One region of the Massilia sp. TWR1-2-2 genome, then DNA from elsewhere that is predicted to be linked to it. Evidence: predicted binding sites of a transcription regulator. Region 1 holds the regulator's gene; each other region holds the start of a gene.
What was found. Region 1 encodes sigma-54, which starts transcription at its own class of promoters, with help from an activator protein. Its sites were predicted from a motif close to TGGCANGNAANCTGCTTT; they were not measured.
Positions count from the first base shown of each region.

Region 2: a site for sigma-54 is predicted at 2,218-2,235, ahead of ACP7DD_RS04840 (TorF family putative porin). Genes of this name have one in related genera too.
Region 3: a site for sigma-54 is predicted at 1,826-1,843, ahead of ACP7DD_RS12205 (pilin). Genes of this name have one in related genera too.
Region 4: a site for sigma-54 is predicted at 1,870-1,887, ahead of ACP7DD_RS22135 (PEP-CTERM sorting domain-containing protein). Genes of this name have one in related genera too.

Region 1 is NZ_JAFCWM010000015.1:74,814-79,690, forward strand. Features, by position in the region: gene ACP7DD_RS15745 (enoyl-CoA hydratase/isomerase family protein) at 1-146, opposite strand, end outside; gene hpf (ribosome hibernation-promoting factor, HPF/YfiA family) at 265-618, opposite strand; gene ACP7DD_RS15755 (RNA polymerase factor sigma-54) at 686-2,167, opposite strand; gene lptB (LPS export ABC transporter ATP-binding protein) at 2,170-2,922, opposite strand; gene lptA (lipopolysaccharide transport periplasmic protein LptA) at 2,922-3,485, opposite strand; gene lptC (LPS export ABC transporter periplasmic protein LptC) at 3,517-4,107, opposite strand; gene ACP7DD_RS15775 (KdsC family phosphatase) at 4,120-4,665, opposite strand; gene ACP7DD_RS15780 (KpsF/GutQ family sugar-phosphate isomerase) at 4,665-4,877, opposite strand, start outside.
Region 2 is NZ_JAFCWM010000003.1:270,312-275,188, forward strand. Features, by position in the region: gene ACP7DD_RS04830 (ammonium transporter) at 1-1,030, opposite strand, end outside; gene ACP7DD_RS04835 (P-II family nitrogen regulator) at 1,042-1,380, opposite strand; gene ACP7DD_RS04840 (TorF family putative porin) at 1,391-2,137, opposite strand; gene ACP7DD_RS04845 (accessory factor UbiK family protein) at 2,404-2,688, shown strand; gene ACP7DD_RS04850 (nuclear transport factor 2 family protein) at 2,824-3,288, shown strand; gene ACP7DD_RS04855 (YifB family Mg chelatase-like AAA ATPase) at 3,390-4,877, shown strand, end outside.
Region 3 is NZ_JAFCWM010000011.1:42,061-46,937, reverse strand. Features, by position in the region: gene sucC (ADP-forming succinate--CoA ligase subunit beta) at 1-125, shown strand, start outside; gene sucD (succinate--CoA ligase subunit alpha) at 141-1,022, shown strand; gene ACP7DD_RS12210 (FHA domain-containing protein) at 1,124-1,693, shown strand; gene ACP7DD_RS12205 (pilin) at 1,894-2,367, shown strand; gene ACP7DD_RS12200 (pilin) at 2,807-3,280, shown strand; gene ACP7DD_RS12195 (pilin) at 3,682-4,155, shown strand; gene ACP7DD_RS12190 (hypothetical protein) at 4,418-4,717, opposite strand; gene moaC (cyclic pyranopterin monophosphate synthase MoaC) at 4,862-4,877, opposite strand, start outside.
Region 4 is NZ_JAFCWM010000030.1:30,366-35,242, reverse strand. Features, by position in the region: gene ACP7DD_RS22140 (aldo/keto reductase) at 91-1,071, shown strand; gene ACP7DD_RS22135 (PEP-CTERM sorting domain-containing protein) at 1,125-1,832, opposite strand; gene ACP7DD_RS22130 (NAD(P)/FAD-dependent oxidoreductase) at 2,048-2,491, opposite strand; gene ACP7DD_RS22125 (BPSL0067 family protein) at 2,668-3,063, shown strand; gene ACP7DD_RS22120 (STY0301 family protein) at 3,060-3,467, shown strand; gene mutS (DNA mismatch repair protein MutS) at 3,888-4,877, shown strand, end outside.

The DNA of each region.
Region 1 (4,877 bases):
TCGACCTGCGGATCGTCGCGCCAGGCCAGCAGCGCGTCGGTCAGCGCGCGCACCATGTCGAGCGACAGCGAATTGAGCGAACGGGGACGGTCGAGCGTGATGACGCCGGTGCCGTTGGCAACATGGGTTTTGACGAAGTCGGTCATGGTGTGCTTGTCGATGTTAAAGCTGCATTCTAGCGCACGCCAGCACCTCATCCGTGCAGGGTGAAATCGAATTGAAAAGGGCGCCGTGAAGGCGCCCTCGCTTGCTCGATCGGCCGGCTTACGCAGCGGCGATGATCTCTTCCTCAGGCAGGTGCTTGATGGCCTTGTGGCCATGTTCCTGCAGCTGGGATTTGTACTTCATGACCTGGCGATCGAGCTTGTCGATCAGTGTGTCGATCGCCGCGTACAGGTCGTGCGACATGCTGGCGACATTGACCGTCTTGCCCGGCAACCGCAGATTGACTTCGGCTTTTTGCCGCTTTTCTTTTTCAGTAAGATTGTCAACTGTGAGGATCACGGCAATGTCGATGACTTGATCGAAATGTCGCTTCACTCGCTCCAGTTTGGTTTGTACGTAATCGCGGATGGCTGGTGTCACTTCAAGATGATGTCCACTGATTGTGAGATTCATACACACTCCTTTGATGATGTCGCTTCCTGTTCATGCGTCATAAGCGCAGAGGAACATCGTAAAAACTTTACAGACTTTTCCTGAGAGTTACAGGTGGGATCTTCAGCGCTTCGCGGTACTTGGCGACTGTGCGCCGCGCAATGACCATTCCCTGTTCCCCCAGCATGTCTGCAATCTTACTGTCTGATAGTGGGTTTTTAGGGTCTTCTGCTCCTGTCAGTTGCACGATGAGTGCCCGTATCGCCGTCGAGGATGCTTCTCCTCCTGCTTCAGTGGCGACGTGGCTACCAAAAAAATATTTCAACTCAAACATTCCATGCGGTGTCAGCATGTATTTCTGAGTTGTGACCCGAGAAATAGTACTCTCGTGTAAACCCAGTGTATCAGCAATTTCACGCAGCACAAGGGGGCGCATGGCAACTGCGCCGTGGGAAAAGAAATTGCGTTGGCGCTCAACAATAGCTTGCGCCACGCGCAGGATCGTATCGAAGCGCTGGCGCATATTCTTGATCAACCACTTGGCTTCCTGCAACTGCGCGCCCATCTGCCCTTCGCCCTTGCCCTGCTTGAGCAAGTTGGCGTACATGCTGTTGACGCGCAGCCGCGGCATCACGTCGTGGTTCAATGTCACCGTCCAGCCGCTCTTGGATTTGCGCACGATGACGTCCGGCACCACGTAGTCTGACGCACCTGAACCGAACGCGGCGCCCGGGTGAGGATTGCACTGGCGAATCACGCACTGCGCCTCACGCAGGTCCTCGTCGTCGCAGTCGAGCGATTTTTTCAGCTTGTTGAATTCGCGCTGGGCAAACCACGTCAGGTGGTCCGTGACAATCTTCAGCGCCATGCGCCGCGTGACCATCGGTACGCCCGGCATGCGGCGGATCTGCAGCGCCAGGCATTCGGACGCGTTGCGCGCGCCGACGCCGACCGGATCAAAACTTTGCAGCAGCGACAGCGCCGTCTTCAGTTCATCGAGATCGAGTTCGAGTTCGGGCGGCATGCGCTCGAAGATCTCTTCGAGCGACTCGGTCAGGTAGCCGTTGTCGTCGAGCGCGTCGACCATCAGTTCGACCAGCGCGCGGTCGCGCACTTCCAGCACGGCCAGGCGCATCTGCTCCATCAGGTGGTCGCGCAGGGTCACCGCGGACGCTTCGAGCTGCGGGCGCGAGTCCTCGTCGTCGGGCGCCTTGTTGCGGGCGGACTCGCCCCAGTCGTCGCTGTCGGCGCCGCTTTCGGCCGGCGCGCTGTCGACGTCGCCGCCCTCGCCTTCCGCCGCTGGCGCATCGGCCGGCGGCGCATCCTGCGCGCCTGGCTCGGGCGCAGCTTCACCGGGCGCGGCGCTCGAGCCGATGGCGCCGTCGGCGAGCAGCCGCACCGAGTTGTCCAGCGGGTCGTCGAGCCGCTCGAGCAGCGGATTGTCCGACAGCAGATGCTCGAGTTCCTGGTGCAGTTCAAGCGTGGACAACTGCAGCAGGCGTATCGACTGCTGCAGTTGCGGCGTGAGCGCCAGGTGTTGCGAGGTCCGTAGCTGGAGTGACTGTTTCATCGCTACATCCGGAAGTGTTCACCGAGGTAGACGCGCCGCACCGATTCGTCTGCAATGATGTCGTCGGGGCGGCCCGACGCAAGCACCGCGCCCTGGTTGATGATGTAGGCGCGGTCGCAGATGCCGAGCGTCTCGCGCACGTTGTGGTCGGTGATCAGCACGCCGATGCCGCGCTCCTTGAGGAAGCGCACGATGCGCTGGATCTCGATGACCGCGATCGGGTCGACGCCGGCGAACGGCTCGTCGAGCAGCACGAAGCGCGGATTGGTGGCGAGCGCGCGCGCGATCTCGACCCGGCGCCGTTCGCCGCCCGACAGCGACAGCGCCTGGTTCTCGCGCAGCTTCTCGATCTGCAGGTCGGCCAGCAGCGTGTCGAGGCGCTGGTTGATCTGCGCCTTGGTCAGCGCCTTGCCATCGACCTTCTGCAGTTCGAGCACCGCGCGGATATTGTCTTCCACCGTCAGCTTGCGAAACACCGACGCTTCCTGCGGCAGGTACGACAGGCCGAGCGAGGCGCGGCGGTGAATCGGCATGCTCGAGATGTCGACGCCGCTGATGTCGATCGAGCCGGCGTCCGACGGCACCAGGCCGACGATCATGTAGAACGAGGTAGTCTTGCCGGCGCCGTTGGGTCCGAGCAGTCCGACCACTTCGCCGCACTCGACCTGCAGCGAGACGTCGCGCACCACCAGGCGCTTGCCGTAGCTCTTTTGCAGGCCGCGTACGATCAGGGTACTGCCGCAGCTTTGTTCCATTATTGTTTTCCTGGGGCCGGAGCCGCCGGAGCGGGCGACCTGCGCGAGTCGATGATCCACTCGACGCGGCCGCCACCGGTCTTGCTCTCGCCCGTAGCGGTATTGGTCGTGGTGACAACTTCCTTGCGGCTGTCATACGAAATGAACGCGCCTTCAGAGCTGCCGGTTACCCGCGTGCCCTCCAGGTTGCGGACCTTCGCCCTGCCCTTGAGCTTGACCACATCGGTCTTGTCGTCGTATTCGATGCGTTCGGCCTCGCCCTCGATCCACAAATCGGGGCCGCCGTCCTTTTTCTGGCGGAATGTGGCCAGTCCACCCGGCGCCGCTTGCAGCGTCACGAACTGATAGCCTTGCGGGTCGATCGCGGCGGTCAGTTTGGCTGCCTTCATGATCAAGGTGCCGCGCGTGAGCACCACATTGCCTTCGGCGGTGCCACCCTCGTTGACGGTGTTAGCCATGATGGATTCGGCGTTCACCTTGATCGGCTTGAGCGCATCGGCGCGCTCGGCCAGAGCTGAAACGCACGCAGCCAAACAAGCGACACTCACCAAAATTTTTTTCATATTTATTCCCATATTTTTCTAGACTTCCGTCTCAACGCGCGCGCGGCGGCAGCGTTAATTCACCCTTGCTCTGCACATCGACCTGGCCTGTGGCGTTATTGGCTTTCATGCCGACACCGGACACCGTGCTGGCGCCCACTACCATCTGAAATGGCTGCTTCGTCTGCATCCGCTCTTCGTCGGGGAACACGGTCAGCGCGGACGTTTGCAGGTGCAGCGCCTGCGTGGCGCCTTGCGGCGGGCGCTGGATATCGACGGAGCCGACCAGGTCGACGATGTTGTTGGTCTGGTCGATGTGCGCTTCTTTCGCCGTCATCGTCATCGGCGGTTGCTTCGATCCCATGTTGCGCACCACCGGCATGTCGACGTGCAGCGAGTCGTCGCTCGGGCGGTGGGTCAGCTTTTCGCCGGCGATGATGTAGGCCGGCTTGCCGCCCGGCGTCATGCGCACGAAGCTGAACTTGTCGACGATGTAGTCAGGCTCGGTCTTGAGGCCCTCGCCAGGTGTCACCAGCTCGTTGCGGGTGATGACCTGCACCAGCCAGAAGGAGCCCAGCGCCAGCACCACGCCGCCGATCATCAGGGAGCCCATTCGCCAGCGGTGAGCGGTACGCTTGTGCATGGTGCCCATCGATCAGGCGAAATACGGCGCCAGCGCCGTATCGTAGTTGCCCTGCGCGCGCATCACCAGGTCGCACACTTCGCGCACGGCGCCGCGGCCGCCGCCGGCGCGAGTGACGTAATGGGCGCGGTGCTGCACTTCCGGGTGCCCGGTCGACACCGTCACGGCGAAACCGACGTTGCGCAGCAGCGGCAGGTCGATCACGTCGTCGCCGATGTAGCCGCATTGTTCGGCGCTGGCGCCGGTGGCCTCGAGCAGCGCGGCGAATGCGATGCGCTTGTCGTGCGTGCCCTGGTAGACGTGCATGATCTTCAGGTCGGCCGCGCGGCGCACCACCACCGGCGACTTGCGCGCGCTGATGATGGCCACGGCCACGCCGGTTTTCTGCAGCAGTTCGATGCCCAGGCCGTCGAGCACATTGAAGGTCTTGGTCACTTCGCCGTCGGCGCCGTAAGTCAGGCTGCCGTCGGTGAGCACGCCGTCGACGTCGAGGATCAGGATCTTGATGGCGGCGGCGCGGCGCAGGTGGTCCGGTTGCGGGTTGAGTGCGGTGTCCATCAGATCACTTTCGCGCGCGTCAGGTCGTGGATGTGCAGCGCGCCGACCAGCTTGTCGTCGGCGTCGACCACCAGCATCTGGTTGATGCGGAATTCTTCCATGATGGCGACGGCGTCGACCGCCAGCTGCTGCGGGTGGATGCGGCGCGGGTCGGCGTGCATGACGTCGCGGATGACGACCTTGGTGAAGTCCTGGACGCGCTCGATCATGCG
Region 2 (4,877 bases), on a different contig from region 1:
CGACGTCGCCCGCTTCCAGTGCCGAGCCGGCGTTGAAGCCGAACCAGCCCACCCACAGCAGCGAGGCGCCGATCATCGTCATCGTCAGGGAGTGCGGCGCCATCGATTCACGGCCGTAGCCGACGCGCTTGCCGATCATGATGGCGCCGACCAGGCCAGCGACAGCGGCGTTGATGTGGACCACGGTGCCGCCGGCAAAGTCGAGCGCGCCCTTCTGCCACAGCCAGCCGGCCTTGGCCGATTCGGTTGCCAGGGTTGCGGCGTCCTTGATGGCATCCGGACCGGTCCAGAACCAGACCATGTGGGCGACCGGCAAGTAACCGAAGGTAAACCACAGCACGATGAACAACAGCACGGCGGTGAACTTGGCCCGCTCGGCGAAGGCGCCGACGATCAGCGCGCAGGTAATTGCCGCAAAGGTGCCCTGGAAGGCGACGAAGACGAACTCGGGAATGACGACGCCCTTGCTGAAGGTGGCCGCCGAGGAGAACGTTGCCGTCGCCGGATTCCAGATGCCGGACAGGAATGCGCGGTCGAACTTGCCGATGAAGGCGCTGCCTTCGGTAAAGGCGAGCGAGTAACCGTACAGGCACCACAGGACGATGATGACGGAGAAGATCATGAATACCTGCAGCAGCACCGACAGCATGTTCTTCGAACGCACGAGGCCGCCGTAGAACAGCGCCAGGCCAGGGATCGACATCATGATGACGAGGATGGTGGCGATGAACATCCAGCTCACGTCACCCTTGTTGGCGACGGGCGCGGCCGGCGCGGCGGCCGGTGCGGCTTCGGCGGCGACGACCGGCACTGCCACTGGCGCGGCCGCAGGCGGCGCGTCAACCGGCGTGACAGCGACGGCAGGCGCGGCGGCGGTGGCGGGCTGGGTGTCGGCCTGCGCCAGTATGGTCGGCGCTGCATGGTCGGCGCCCTGGTGACTGGCCGCCTCATGCGCGCTGGCACTGATGGCGCCGCTCATGGCGACGACCACGGCTACCCCGGACAACCACTTTGTTATATTTTTATGCATCTGGATTCCCCCTAAAGTGCTTCGTTGCCGGTCTCGCCGGTACGAATGCGGACGACCTGCTCGAGGTTGTACACGAAGATTTTGCCGTCGCCGATCTTGCCGGTGCGGGCCGCTTTTTCAATCGTTTCGATCGCCTGCTCGACGATGGCGTCGTCGACGGCGGCCTCGATCTTGGTCTTCGGCAGGAAGTCGACGACATACTCGGCGCCGCGGTACAGCTCGGTGTGCCCCTTCTGGCGGCCGAAGCCCTTGACCTCGGTGACGGTGATGCCCTGCACGTTAATTGCCGACAGCGCTTCGCGCACCTCGTCGAGCTTGAACGGTTTGATGATGGCGGTGATCAGTTTCATACTAGTCCCCTTAGAAAGTTTTCGACACGGTCAGCACGGCAGCGGTCTTGCCGAGGTTCTTGCCGGCCGGGCTGACGTAGGCGCGGGTGTCGGCGTTGATGAGCGCCAGCGACACGGAAGCGAAGCCGACGTCCTTGGTCAGGCCGATCTTGTAGTCGGTGTACGAATAGACGCCGTTGTTCTTGACGTTCTGGCGCCCGGCGTGCAGGTTCAGCACCAGGCCGGTGGCCACTTCGAAGTTGGCGCCGATGTCGAGGTAGCCGCTGTTCTTGCTGTTGGAGGTGCCGAACAGGTTCGTCGTCGAGTGCGAATACTTGATGTAGCCGGGACCGTAGCCGACCTGGCCGTACAGTTCGAAGGTATTGGCGCTGGTTGGCAGGCCGTTCGACGGGTAGGCGTAGTAGAGGCCGCCGACGTCGTAGCTGATGCCCGGCGCGATCTCGCCGCGCTTGCCGCCGTAGATATCCCATTCGATATCGCCGTCGCCGCCGGCATCCTTGGTCCACTTGATGGTCGACGCCCAGGTGCCAAGGTAAAAGCCGGTCGGGTTGTTGACGTAGTCGGCGCCGGCGGACACGGCCGGCTTGAGGCGCGACTGCGATACACCGCGATAGCGGTAATCGGAAGTGATGGCGGCGTTGAACGTCACTTCGTCGGCCGGCTTGGCATCCTCGGCGTGGGCGTTGGCGGCAGCCAGCGAGGCCAGGGCAAGAGTGATCGCTGCGGCAAATTTCGACTGGTTCATCAAGTTTTTCATGGCGATTCCCTATTAATTGAACGGATATGGCGGATGCGGTTTAGAATTTGGCTTGCATAACTGCGATGGTCACCTTTCCATTAGCAGAATGCGTGCCAGCGTAAATTTGCCCGACGGCGCTTGATTTTTTGCTGTGCCGACCCAATTTCGTTACAAATCAACAGTAGTAATTGTGCAGTGCACGATCCGCGCAGGCGTGCGCACCGAATTAAGGCTGCGACGCACTAAGACGGTGCATGCACCAGCGCTCTCACCAGGAACAGACCATGGACATGAACACCTTCTTCAACGACTTGCAGAGCAAGATCAACCAGGCGATCGAAAAATCGCCGGCCAAGGACATCGAAAAGAACGTCAAGGCGATGATGACCCAGGGCTTTTCCAAGCTTGATCTGGTGACGCGCGAGGAGTTCGACATCCAGGCGCAGGTGCTGGCGAAGACGCGCGCGAAGCTCGAGGAGCTGGAGACGCGCATGACGTTGCTGGAAGCGCGGGTTGCGTCGCAGCCGATCATCATGAAATCGAGCGCGGCGGGTGACGCACCAGTTTGATCCAATGATTGCACCACTGCTCGCCTGAACGCCGTTCAGCGCTTCCCGACGCGTGCTACTTTGCGCCAATCGGGTGGCAGTCGGCCTGCGCGAACGAGAATAGAAGATCTATCGTCCTGTTATAAGGAGAAGATCATGAGCGAGCAGGAAAACATTCAGCTGGTACAGCAGTGCTACGACGCATTCGTCAACGGCGACATCGACAAGCTGCTGTCGATGATGGCGCAAGACATCGCCTGGGAATTGCCACAGGTCGATGGAGTTCCGTTCACTGGCAAGCGGCGCGGCCGCCAGGCCGTCGCCGAGTTCTTCGGCATCATGAGCGCTCTGCAGGAAGCGCGCGAATTTCGTCCGATGGAGTTCACCGCGCAAGAGGACCGTGTTGTGGTGACTGGGCACTATAAGTGGGCCATCAAGGCCACGCAAGAGTACCTGCGTTCCGACTTCTGCCACATCTTCCATATCGCCAACGGCGAAGTCCTCAAGTTCACCGAGTTCAACGACACGCACAAGGCGGCGGTGGCCTACCAGCTCTGCTTTGGCGCGATGCAAAGCGTGCCGGGCGCCACTGCCGATAACGCCACTCCAGGATTGCGCTAGGCATCGCCGTACCGCCGGCGCGCACGTATGTCCTCTCTCAAGCGCCGGCCCTTCAGTCCCCCTACACTTTGGCAACCCCCGACGATCAGCCAGAGGAATCCATGAGTTTAGCCGTCCTGAGAAGTCGCGCCCTGGCGGGCATGGATGCGCCGGCCGTCAGCGTCGAGGTGCATCTTGCCAACGGCCTGCCGAAATTCTTGATGGTTGGGTTGCCGGAGACTGAGGTGCGCGAGTCGCAGGAACGCGTGCGCGCCGCGCTGCATAATGCCGGCTTCGATATTCCCAACCGGCGCGTCACGATCAACCTTGCGCCGGCCGACTTGCCGAAGGAGTCGGGACGCTTCGACCTGCCGATCGCGCTCGGCATCCTGGCCGCGTCCGGTCAGATTCCCGGCCTCGACCTCGACAAGTACGAGTTTGCCGGTGAGCTGTCGCTGTCGGGTCTGCTGCGACCCATCCGCGGCGCCCTGGCGATGACGTTCGCGATGCACCGCTCGCGCGACCGCGCCGCCCGTGCCTTCATCCTGCCGCTGTCCAATGCCGAGGAAGCCGCACTGATGGGCGAAGCGGAGATCTATCCGGCGGAGACGCTATTGCAAGTGTGCGCTCACTTTGCCGCCGCGGACCCAGCGAGCCGGCTGCAGCGGCATCGCAACAAGCCGCTTGGCGAGCCGCCCTGTTACCTCGACTTTTCCGACGTAAAGGGACAGCAGCACGCCAAACGTGCGATGGAAGTGGCCGCCGCCGGCTCGCACAGCTTGCTGCTGGTCGGTCCGCCCGGCGCCGGCAAGACGATGCTCGCGTCGCGCTTCGTCGGCCTGTTGCCGCCGATGACAGACGAGGAGGCGCTGGAGTCGGCGGCGGTGCAGTCGCTGACGCGCGGCTTCAGCGCGGCCAACTGGAAAGTGCGGCCATACCGCAGTCCGCATCACACCTCGTCCGGGGTGGCGCTGGTGGGCGGAGGCAATCTGCCGCGGCCGGGCGAAATTTCGCTGGCACACTGCGGCGTGCTGTTCCTCGACGAACTGCCGGAATTCGACCGGCGCGTGCTGGAGGTGCTGCGCCAGCCGATGGAGTCGGGCAACATCACCATTTCGCGCGCGGCGCATCAGGCTGACTTTCCGGCGCGGTTCCAGCTGATCGCGGCGATGAACCCGTGTCCATGCGGCTATCTCGGCCACCCGTCGGGCAAGTGCCATTGCAGCAGCGAGGCGATCGCGCGCTACCAGGACCGGATCTCGGGGCCGCTGCTCGACCGCATCGACATGCAGATCGAAGTGGGAGCGATGGCGCCGGACACGATGAGCGCCGGCGCCGACGGCGAGCCGAGCGCCACCATCGCGGCGCGCGTGGCGCATGCCTTCGTGTTGCAGCAGCAGCGCCAGGACAAGTCGAACCAGCGCCTGACGACGCGCGAGATCGATCAGCATTGCAAGCTCGACGGCGAAGGCGACAAGCTGCTGCGCACCACGATGCTGCATCTGCACTGGTCGGCGCGGGCGTATCACCGCGTGCTGAAGGTGGCGCGCACCATTGCGGACCTGGCCGGCACGCAGCGCATCTCGGCGGCGCACGTGGCTGAGGCGATT
Region 3 (4,877 bases), on a different contig from region 1:
TGAAGGGCACCAACGAAGAGATCGGCAAGAAGATGCTGGCCGACTCCGGCCTGCCGATCATCGCCGCCGATACGATGGAAGACGCAGCCAAGGCCGTCGTCGCCGCCGCTGCTGGTAAAGCCTAATCCGAAGGAAACAACATGTCGATCCTGATCAATAAAGATACCAAAGTAGTTACCCAGGGAATTACCGGCAAGACCGGTCAGTTCCACACCCGCATGTGCCGCGACTACGCGAACGGCAAAGAGGCGTTTGTCGCCGGCGTGAACCCGAAGAAGGCCGGCGACGACTTCGAAGGCATCCCGATTTTCGCCAGCGTCGCCGAAGCGAAAAAAGAAACCGGCGCCAACGTGTCGGTCATCTACGTGCCGCCAGCAGGCGCTGCCGCGGCGATCTGGGAAGCCGTCGAAGCCGAACTCGACCTGGCCATCTGCATCACCGAAGGCATTCCAGTGCGCGACATGATGGCGCTGAAAGACCGCATGGCGAAAGCCGGCTCGAAGACCTTGCTGCTCGGTCCAAACTGCCCTGGCCTGATCACGCCTGACGAAATCAAGATCGGCATCATGCCGGGCCACATCCACAAGAAGGGCCGCATCGGCGTCGTCTCGCGCTCGGGCACGTTGACGTACGAAGCAGTCGGCCAATTGACCGCGCTGGGCTTGGGCCAATCGTCGGCCGTGGGCATTGGCGGCGACCCGATCAACGGCCTGAAGCACATCGACATCATGCAGATGTTCAATGACGATCCTGAGACCGATGCGGTCATCATGATCGGCGAGATCGGCGGACCGGATGAGGCGAACGCTGCCTACTGGATCAAGGACAACATGAAGAAGCCAGTGGTCTGCTTCATCGCCGGCGTCACCGCGCCACCGGGCAAGCGCATGGGCCATGCCGGCGCGCTGATCTCGGGCGGCGCCGATACCGCGCAAGCCAAGCTCGACATCATGGAAGCGTGCGGCATCAAGGCCACCAAGAACCCGTCGGAAATGGCGCGCCTGCTGAAAGCCATGCTGTAAAGTAATTAATGCCCAGCTAAACATCACTGGGCGGCAGAGGTACAATCAACGGGGAGCGCAAGCTCCCCGTTGGCGTTTACAGCCGACCCTGGAGGCCAGCAGTGGCGAAAATAATCATATCGCGCGATGCGAAGGCAGTGCAGGAGGTCGAACTCGGCGCCGGCCAGACCACCATCGGCCGGCATCCGCAGAACGACGTGGTGATCGGTCACCAGGCCGTCAGCAGCCGCCATGCCGCCGTCACCAGCATCGACGGCATGGCAACAATCGAGGACCTCGACAGCAGCAATGGCACCTTCGTCAATGGGCTGCGCATCGGCCGCAAGGTGTTGTCGGACGGCGACCGCGTCACCATCGGCGATGTCCGCATAGACTATATGGCGAACGGCGCGCCGGTCGCGCCGGCGCTGGCCAGCATCGAGGTGCTCAATGGCGTCAGTACCGGCAGGGTGCTGATTCTGTCGAAGCCGCTGACGACACTCGGTAGCCCCGGGGTGCTGGTGGTCGTCATCAGCCGTCAGGCTGACGGCTATTTCGTCGCCCAAGTGCAGGGAGTGGCCGCCGCGCAGGTTAACGGCGTCCCGGTCGGCCGCACGCCGCGCCGGCTAGCCGACGGCGACGAACTGGAACTGACCGGCACCCGCATGCGCTTTGCAGCCCAATCGGGATGAATCGACGCTCCGCGTCGTCAAGATGACAATATTCGGTGGGAAACTGACAATTTTCGTCAGTTGTGCGACAAGAAACGTCGAATGAGCCGTAATTTAATAACGTATGCATAAGGAAAGCCGTTATTTCCATGCTGGCACGTCTATTGCTCTACATAAACTCAGAAGCACTGAACATATAACCCTACCCTAGGAGCAGCAAAATGAAATCGATGAAAATGGTTAAGAAGGCGCAAGCTGGTTTCACCCTGATCGAACTGATGATCGTTGTGGCAATTATCGGTATCCTCGCCGCCGTGGCAATTCCTGCGTACCAGGACTATGTCGCCAAGTCGAAATTCGCCGCAGCGCTGGCTGAGGTAGCGCCGGCCAAAACCGGCTTCGAAGTCGCGCTGAACGACGGCCTGACCCCGGTCATCCCGGCAGCCGGCACCGCGCCAGCAGCAACCGAAGCCGCAGTCGGCGTACAAGCTGCAAACGCCAATACCACGATCGTCGTCACCACCTCCACCACGGCTGGCGTTGTCACCGCGACCATCGTCGGCGGCTCGGCTCAAGTCAAGGACAAGACCATCACCCTGAGCCGTAACGCCACCGACGGCAAGTGGACCTGCGCCACCACGGTAGTCCAGAAACTCGTTGGCCCGGCTAGCGTCTGCACGGGCGCGGCGACGTAATTTAGCGGCGCCCACGCGCCGGCTGACCGAAAACCCCGGCTTGCGGCGACGCAAGCCGGGGTCTTTCATTGAGCGAACGCCCCACTCAGTCGGGCCGTTCGAACTAGCGGTGAACGGCGGAGTCAAACCGACCTGACCGCCGTCGGGAGCTGCGCGGCCGAGCGAGGTCGAACAGTTAATCGTTCGGGTCGCGAGCCTGTCGCGGCCTCCCCGTGCCGGGCGCGCGGACGTGTCAAGGTAGGGGCGATCGCGTCAGAAATTGACAGATTTTTTCGGCGGCCTGACAGAATTTGTCAGAGGGCAGACAAAAAATGTCGATCCAATTAATGTTAAATAACGTCACTGCAACGAAAACGCGTATTTTCAGCTGGCACGGATGTTGCTCTAAATAAACTCAGAAGCATTGAACGTATTAACCCCCTACACTAGGAGCAGCAAAATGAAATCGATGAAAATGGTTAAGAAGGCACAAGCTGGTTTCACCCTGATCGAACTGATGATCGTTGTTGCTATTATCGGTATCCTCGCTGCTGTGGCAATTCCTGCGTACCAGGACTATGTCGCCAAGTCGAAATTTGCCGCTGCGCTGGCTGAAGTAGCCCCTGCCAAAACGGGCTTCGAAGTTGCGCTGAACGACGGCCTGACCCCGGTCATCCCGGCAGCCGGCACCGCGCCGGCAGCAACCGAAGCCGCAGTCGGCGTACAAGCTGCAAACGCCAATACCACGATCGTCGTCACCACCTCCACCACGGCTGGCGTTGTCACCGCGACCATCGTCGGCGGCTCGGCTCAAGTCAAGGACAAGACCATCACCCTGAGCCGTAACGCCACCGACGGCAAGTGGACCTGCGCCACCACGGTAGTCCAGAAACTCGTTGGCCCGGCTACCGTCTGCACGGGCGCAGCGACGTAATTTAGCGGCGCGCAGGCGCCGGCTGAACGAAAACCCCGGCTTGCGGCGACGCAAGCCGGGGTTCTTAATTTAGCGATGGCCCCACTCAGTTGGGCCTTTCGAAATAGCGGTGAACGGCATTCAATAAGACTCATCGCCGTTGAGAGGATGCGCGCGGCCGAGGGAGTTCAAACAGGTAATCGCGCAGGTCGCCAGTCTGTCGCGGCCTCGGCGTCAGAAAGTGACAAGCTTTTGCCGGCGGTCTGACAAAATTTGTCAGCGGGCGGACAAAACATGTCGATCAATTGACGGTTAATAGCGTCACTACAACGAAAACGTATATTTCCAAGCTGGCACGTCTGTTGCTATACATAAACTCAGAAGCATTCAACGTGTTAACCCCCTACACTAGGAGCAACAAAATGAAATCGATGAAAATGGTTAAGAAGGCACAAGCTGGTTTCACCCTGATCGAACTGATGATCGTTGTGGCTATTATCGGTATCCTGGCTGCCGTGGCAATTCCTGCGTACCAGGACTATGTCGCCAAATCGAAATTTGCCGCTGCGCTGGCTGAAGTAGCCCCTGCCAAGACGGGTTTCGAAGTCGCACTGAACGACGGTCTGACCCCGGTCATTCCGGCAGCCGGCACCGCGCCAGCAGCAACCGAGGCCGCAGTCGGCGTACAAGCTGCAAACGCCAACACCACGATCGTCGTCACCACCTCCACCACGGCTGGCGTTGTCACCGCGACCATCGTCGGCGGCTCGGCTCAAGTCAAGGGCAAGACCATCACCCTGAGCCGTAACGCCACCGACGGCAAGTGGACCTGCGCCACCACGGTAGTCCAGAAACTCGTCGGCCCAGCCAGCGTCTGCACCGGAGCAGCGACATAATGTAGCGTTATGCGGCATCCGGCGCCGCCCTTACCAAAATCCCTGCTGGCGGCGACGCCAGCGGGGATTTTGTCATTCAGGCCCGGCGATCCAACGACCTTCTGACGATCGGCGATCAGCGCCTCGTAGGTCATGTTCTGCAGCAGGGTGTGGTGGGACGAATCGAGGTTGACGAACTGAACGCCGTAGCTGAACATCTCGAGCCGGTCCGACAACCGCTCGATGCAGGAAGCCAGCATCGGCAGCAAGTCAGTGTCCTAGGCTATTTACCTTCGATGGTGGCCGGCTGATCCGACGGCGCATTGTCTTGCATCGCCGACTTATTCTTCGCTTTGTGCTTGTGGTGGCGTGCGCTGTGAGGCTTTTTGGCATGTTGATGCTCGTTCGTGGTTGCGGCGGCGGACGACTGCGTGCGCGCCGCGAGGTCCTGAGCATGGCGCTCGATTTCAGCGATCTTTGCCGGATCGGTACTTTCTGTGACGGCGGATTGGGGGGCGGATTGCGCCAGCGCCAGGCCGGCGGCGCCCATTGCTGCTGCGAACAGCCATGCACTTGTTTTCATCATGACCTCACTTTCGAAAGATTGGTGCGACCTCACGATGTCCGAGCGGATAGCTCAGACTGCGTGGTGCGTTGATGTTCAGATCAGTTAGCGTCGCAGAAGTTCGGTTGATCAAAAACGCGCCTTCTCGGCATCGTTGCGGCCTTACACTGCCGCCAAC
Region 4 (4,877 bases), on a different contig from region 1:
TGCTTCAACAATCCTTTGCATTTTAACTGAATTGTGTACATGGCGAATTAGAACGATACTGGCTTCACACTTAACACTGAGGAGAACACGATGATCAAGCAGCGCAACCTGGGTACAAACGGGCTGGCCGTTTCGGCACTGGGACTCGGATGCATGGGCATGAGCACCGCCTACGGCCCGGCCGACGAGGCCGAGTCGATCGCCACGATCCGCCGCGCGATCGAACTGGGCGTGACCCTGTTCGACACGGCCGAAGTATATGGGCCCTACGACAACGAACTGCTGCTGGGCCGGGCGCTGCAGGGCCGGCGCAACGACGTCGTCATCGCCACCAAGTTCGGCTTCAAGCTCGATGGCAGCGACAGTACCGGCCTCGACAGCCGCCCGGCACATATTCGCGAGGCAGTGGAAGGATCGCTCAAGCGCCTCGGCACCGACTACATCGACCTGCTGTACCAGCACCGGATCGACCCGCAGGTGCCAATCGAGGACGTGGTCGGCGTCATGGCCGACCTGGTTCAGCAAGGCAAGGTGCGCTTCCTCGGCTTGTCGGAGGCTGGCGTCGGCAATATCCGCCGCGCCCACGCAGTCCATCCGATCAGCGCGCTGCAAAGCGAGTACTCGCTGTGGGAGCGCAACCTGGAGGCGGACGTGCTGCCGGTGCTGCGCGAGCTCGGCATCGGCCTGGTGCCGTTCAGCCCGCTTGGACGCGGCTTCCTGAGCGGAACCGCGAAACGGGCCGAAGAGTATCAGGAATCGGACTTCCGCCATCTCGACCCGCGCCTGCAGGGCGCCAACTACGATGCCAACATGGCGGCAGCGTCGGTGGTGCGGGACATGGGTGCGGCGAAAGGGGTGACGCCGGCACAGATTGCGCTGGCGTGGGCGCTGCACAAGGGCGAGGACATCGTGCCGATTCCCGGCACCAAGCGCCGCGCATATCTTGAAGAAAACGTTGCCGCCGCCGACATCTCGCTCAGCGTGGCGGACATGGCGCAACTCGAAGGCGCCCTGTCGATCGTCGCCGGTCCGCGCTACAACGCAGCGCGGATGGCGACGGTCGACCGCTAACGGTCAGACAGGCTGCGCCGGCATCGTTCGCCGGCGCGTGCTGGCCGCAACGATCAGGCGCGTTTGCGGCGCGACAGTGCCAGGCCACCCAGCGCAAGGCCGATCAGTGCAACGGTACCTGGCTCTGGCACGGTGCCTCCGGCGGCGCCGCCGCCGCCAGCCGCTGAATTGGCGGCGAAGAAGGTCTCATTGCCGCCGCTAAAACCGGTCGCCAGCGCGGACAGGCCGAGGCGGAACTGTTGGAAGCCCGCCTGACTGAACACGTTTTGCTGCGCTTCGAGCGCTTCGGCCTGGTTCAGTCCAAACACAAAGCCCGAATTGCCGATGCCCGACTGCGTCGACAGGTTGTTGTAGGCCTTGTCCAGATTCGCGACGAACCGGGCGACGCCGGTCAGATCATAAATGGTCAGCGTCAGGCCGGTCAGATTGATCAGGTTGTCATTCTCGGTCGCGTTGAAAACGACGCGCAGCGTGCTGCCGCTGGTGATGCCAAGTTGACCCAGCGAACGCGTCTGCGTTTGCGAGTTGCCAGTCTTGGCATCGGTGCCGGTGATGAAGTCGCCCGTTGCGGCATAGCCGACGCCGCCAGCCTCGGACGCGGCATTGTTGCGGCCCTGGATGGTCAGGATGGTGTTGACGGCGCCGAGGCCGGTGCCGCCAAAGTTCTCAGGCGCGATGAGAATGAGACTGGCATGGCTGGCGCTTGCGCTAGCGAATAACACAGCGGCGGCCGCGATCTTGCGAAATGTAAAGTTTTTCATAATTTCCTCTCAGATATAGTTGGTTGTGGTTTCACATAAAGCATAAACTGTTCCTGATACTGAACATCGTTTAACATCAACGACTTATAATTAATTTATAGCAACATTACAATCTGATGTAAAGAAATTCGACATTATCTGCAATAGTAACTTGTTGATTTCATTTCCAATTGTCATTATTTAATCAAGATAATGCTGAGGCGGATAAATGTTATTCAGCAACGGAGTGATGTTTTGCAGTACCATCCATTTTTCCTATTTAATCTGATCATTCTGTCTTCGGTCACACGATTGCACTGCCGTGCGGCCCGGCCGTCGAGGCAGCATCGGGGAAAAGGAAAGGGATGAACACGGCAGCACGAGATCAATTCGCCGGAGCGGATGAAGGCTTTCTCATCGAGGCCGACGCCGTAATCGGCCAGCCACCCGGTATGCGGATCGGCGCCAATGAACAAAAACACCCAACCGATTTGATGCGACTGGTCGGCGCCGCTGTCGCGGTTGCGCCAATGGACGCGCGCCACGCCGTGCTCGTCGCCTTCCAGTCCGGTGATTTCGGTGTGCGCATGCACGACGATGTTGGGCAAGGCGGCGATGCGCTCGACCAGGTAGTTCGACATGCTGGCGGCCAGGCCGTCGCCGCGAATGACGACGTGCACGCGCGCCGCGTGGCTGTTTAGGCAGCAAATGAGAGCACAACAATAAGCCGCCTAGTGCGGCTTTTTAGTTATCGCGAGAACACAGTCTCTTGCGTCACGTCGAGCCGTCGATTGTTTCCGCACAGAACCTTATCCAGAGGATTCGCCACAGTAGAAATTTAACTACTGGAGGAACGATGCCTTTCGTTTTTAAAAATGTCGATCAGCTGCAGCATCAACAAAAGGCCGGCGACGGCGGTTGCGCCGCTCTCATCAAGAAGTACATCCCGGCGCTCGCCGAGGTGCATACTAGCCGCTGGCGCGCCGGGGAGCTAGTGGTCGACGTCAATCACCTTCCACGCGGCACCGCAATTGCCACCTTCGTCAACGGGCGCTATCCAGGCTTGAAGACAGGCAATCACGCCGCACTGTATATCGCTACGGCCGGTGCCGGGTTCCACGCTATGGAGCAGTTTTTGGCCAAGAGGCGGATAGGCCGGCGCCGGATCGAGCCAGGCCACACCACGCGCGCCGCCGTCCTGTTTACCAGCCTGAGCGATTCAGCCCAGGCGTTCCACGTGATCGAACTATGATGCGCCCATTGCACTGGACTACCGCCTTGGCGGCCCTCGCGTTGACCGGTGCAGCCCACGGGGCACCGGTTGTATGTCCTCCGCTTCTACATGGTGTTGGCGTCACGGCGGCACCGGCCGGCTGGAAGGCGCTTGCTCCGGCGCCCGCGCGCCTGGCCGAGGGAGGCTTAATGCGCGGCGATCCGCAGCGCCACGCATACTTGCGGGGCGATGACCGCAAAGTGCGGAACGGCAGCACATCGGTAAGCAGGTTCGAGGCCGGAGAAGAGAAGTGGCTGTGGTGCGGCTATGGCGCAACATCGGCGCTTCAAATCGCCAAACGCCTGCCTGATGTGGCGACCAGCTGCACGGTAACGCGTCGGGAGCGTGGACTCACCGTTGATATCTCGGCAAACTGCCGCTAGCCCGACAATTCGCGCGGCTGCTCAGCCATTACCGGAACCGCCCATCCCTGCTGATGGCCGGCGAGCTCGGATCATTCTGCTCCCCGATACTTTCAGAGCGCTGCAACAGCATGCGGCCATTGTGCATGGACACCAACATGCGAAACCCAGTCAAATTTTCGGCCACGGAAGGCGGCGGCTGCGTCGTCACGTTCAGGGATATTCCGGAGGCGATCACGCAAGGCGACAATGAGGCAGAGCCTGGTCAATGGCAACAGACGCGTTTGAGCAATCGATCCCGCCGCGCTGTTGCTGATCAACCATGTTCGTGATTTCTCCGGCGTGGTTCGCCCGTTCAGCAGTTTCGACGGATGAGCAGCCCGAAAGCGGTAAAATGCCGGCATACACCCGGGCCGCCAGCGCCATACCGATAAAGAAGAAATGAGCACAGTTCCTACCGAAATCAACGCAGCCGCCATCAAGAACGGCGCGGGCGAAAAGCACACGCCCATGATGCAGCAGTACCTGCGCCTGAAGGCCGACTATCCGACCATGCTGCTGTTCTACCGCATGGGCGACTTCTACGAGCTGTTCCACGAGGATGCCGAAAAGGCGTCGCGCATCCTCGGCATCACGCTGACCGCGCGCGGTGCCTCCAACGGCAATCCGATCAAGATGTGCGGCATCCCGTTCCATTCGCTCGATCCGTACCTGGCCAAGCTGGTCAAGCTGGGCGAGTCGTGCGCCATCTGCGAACAGATCGGCGACCCGGCCACCAGCAAGGGCCCGGTCGAGCGCAAGGTCATGCGGGTCGTCACGCCAGGCACGCTGACGGACGCCGACCTGCTGCCGGAAAAAGCCGAACGCCCGCTGCTGGCCATATGCATGATCAGCCAGCGCAAGATCGTCACCACCGGCCTGGCCTGGCTGTCGCTCGCGTCGGGCGCACTCAAGCTGATGGAGTTCTCGGGCGACAGCCGCACCGTCGGCGTGCGCCTGCAGCAGGAACTCGAACGCATCGCGCCGGCCGAAATCCTGCGCGGCGACGGCGCCGACCTCGGTGACCTGTTCGCCGACAAGGAGATGGCGCACACGCAGCGGGTGCCGGACTGGCACTTCGACGTCGTCGGCGGCCACAAGGCGCTGCTCGACCAGCTGGCCGTGGCCACCCTCACCGGCTTCGGCGCCGATGGCCTGGGCGCCGCGTTCGGCGCCGCCGGCGCGCTGCTGCGCTACGCCCAGTCGACCCAGGGTCGCGGCCTGCAGCACGTGCGCAGCCTGACGACCGAATCGGAAAACGAATTCATCGGCCTCGACGCGGCCACCCGCCGCAACCTCGAACTGACCGAAACGATCCGCGGCCAGGAGTCGCCGACGCTGTTCTCGCTGCTCGACCAATGCCGCACGGCGATGGGCTCGCGCATGCTGCGC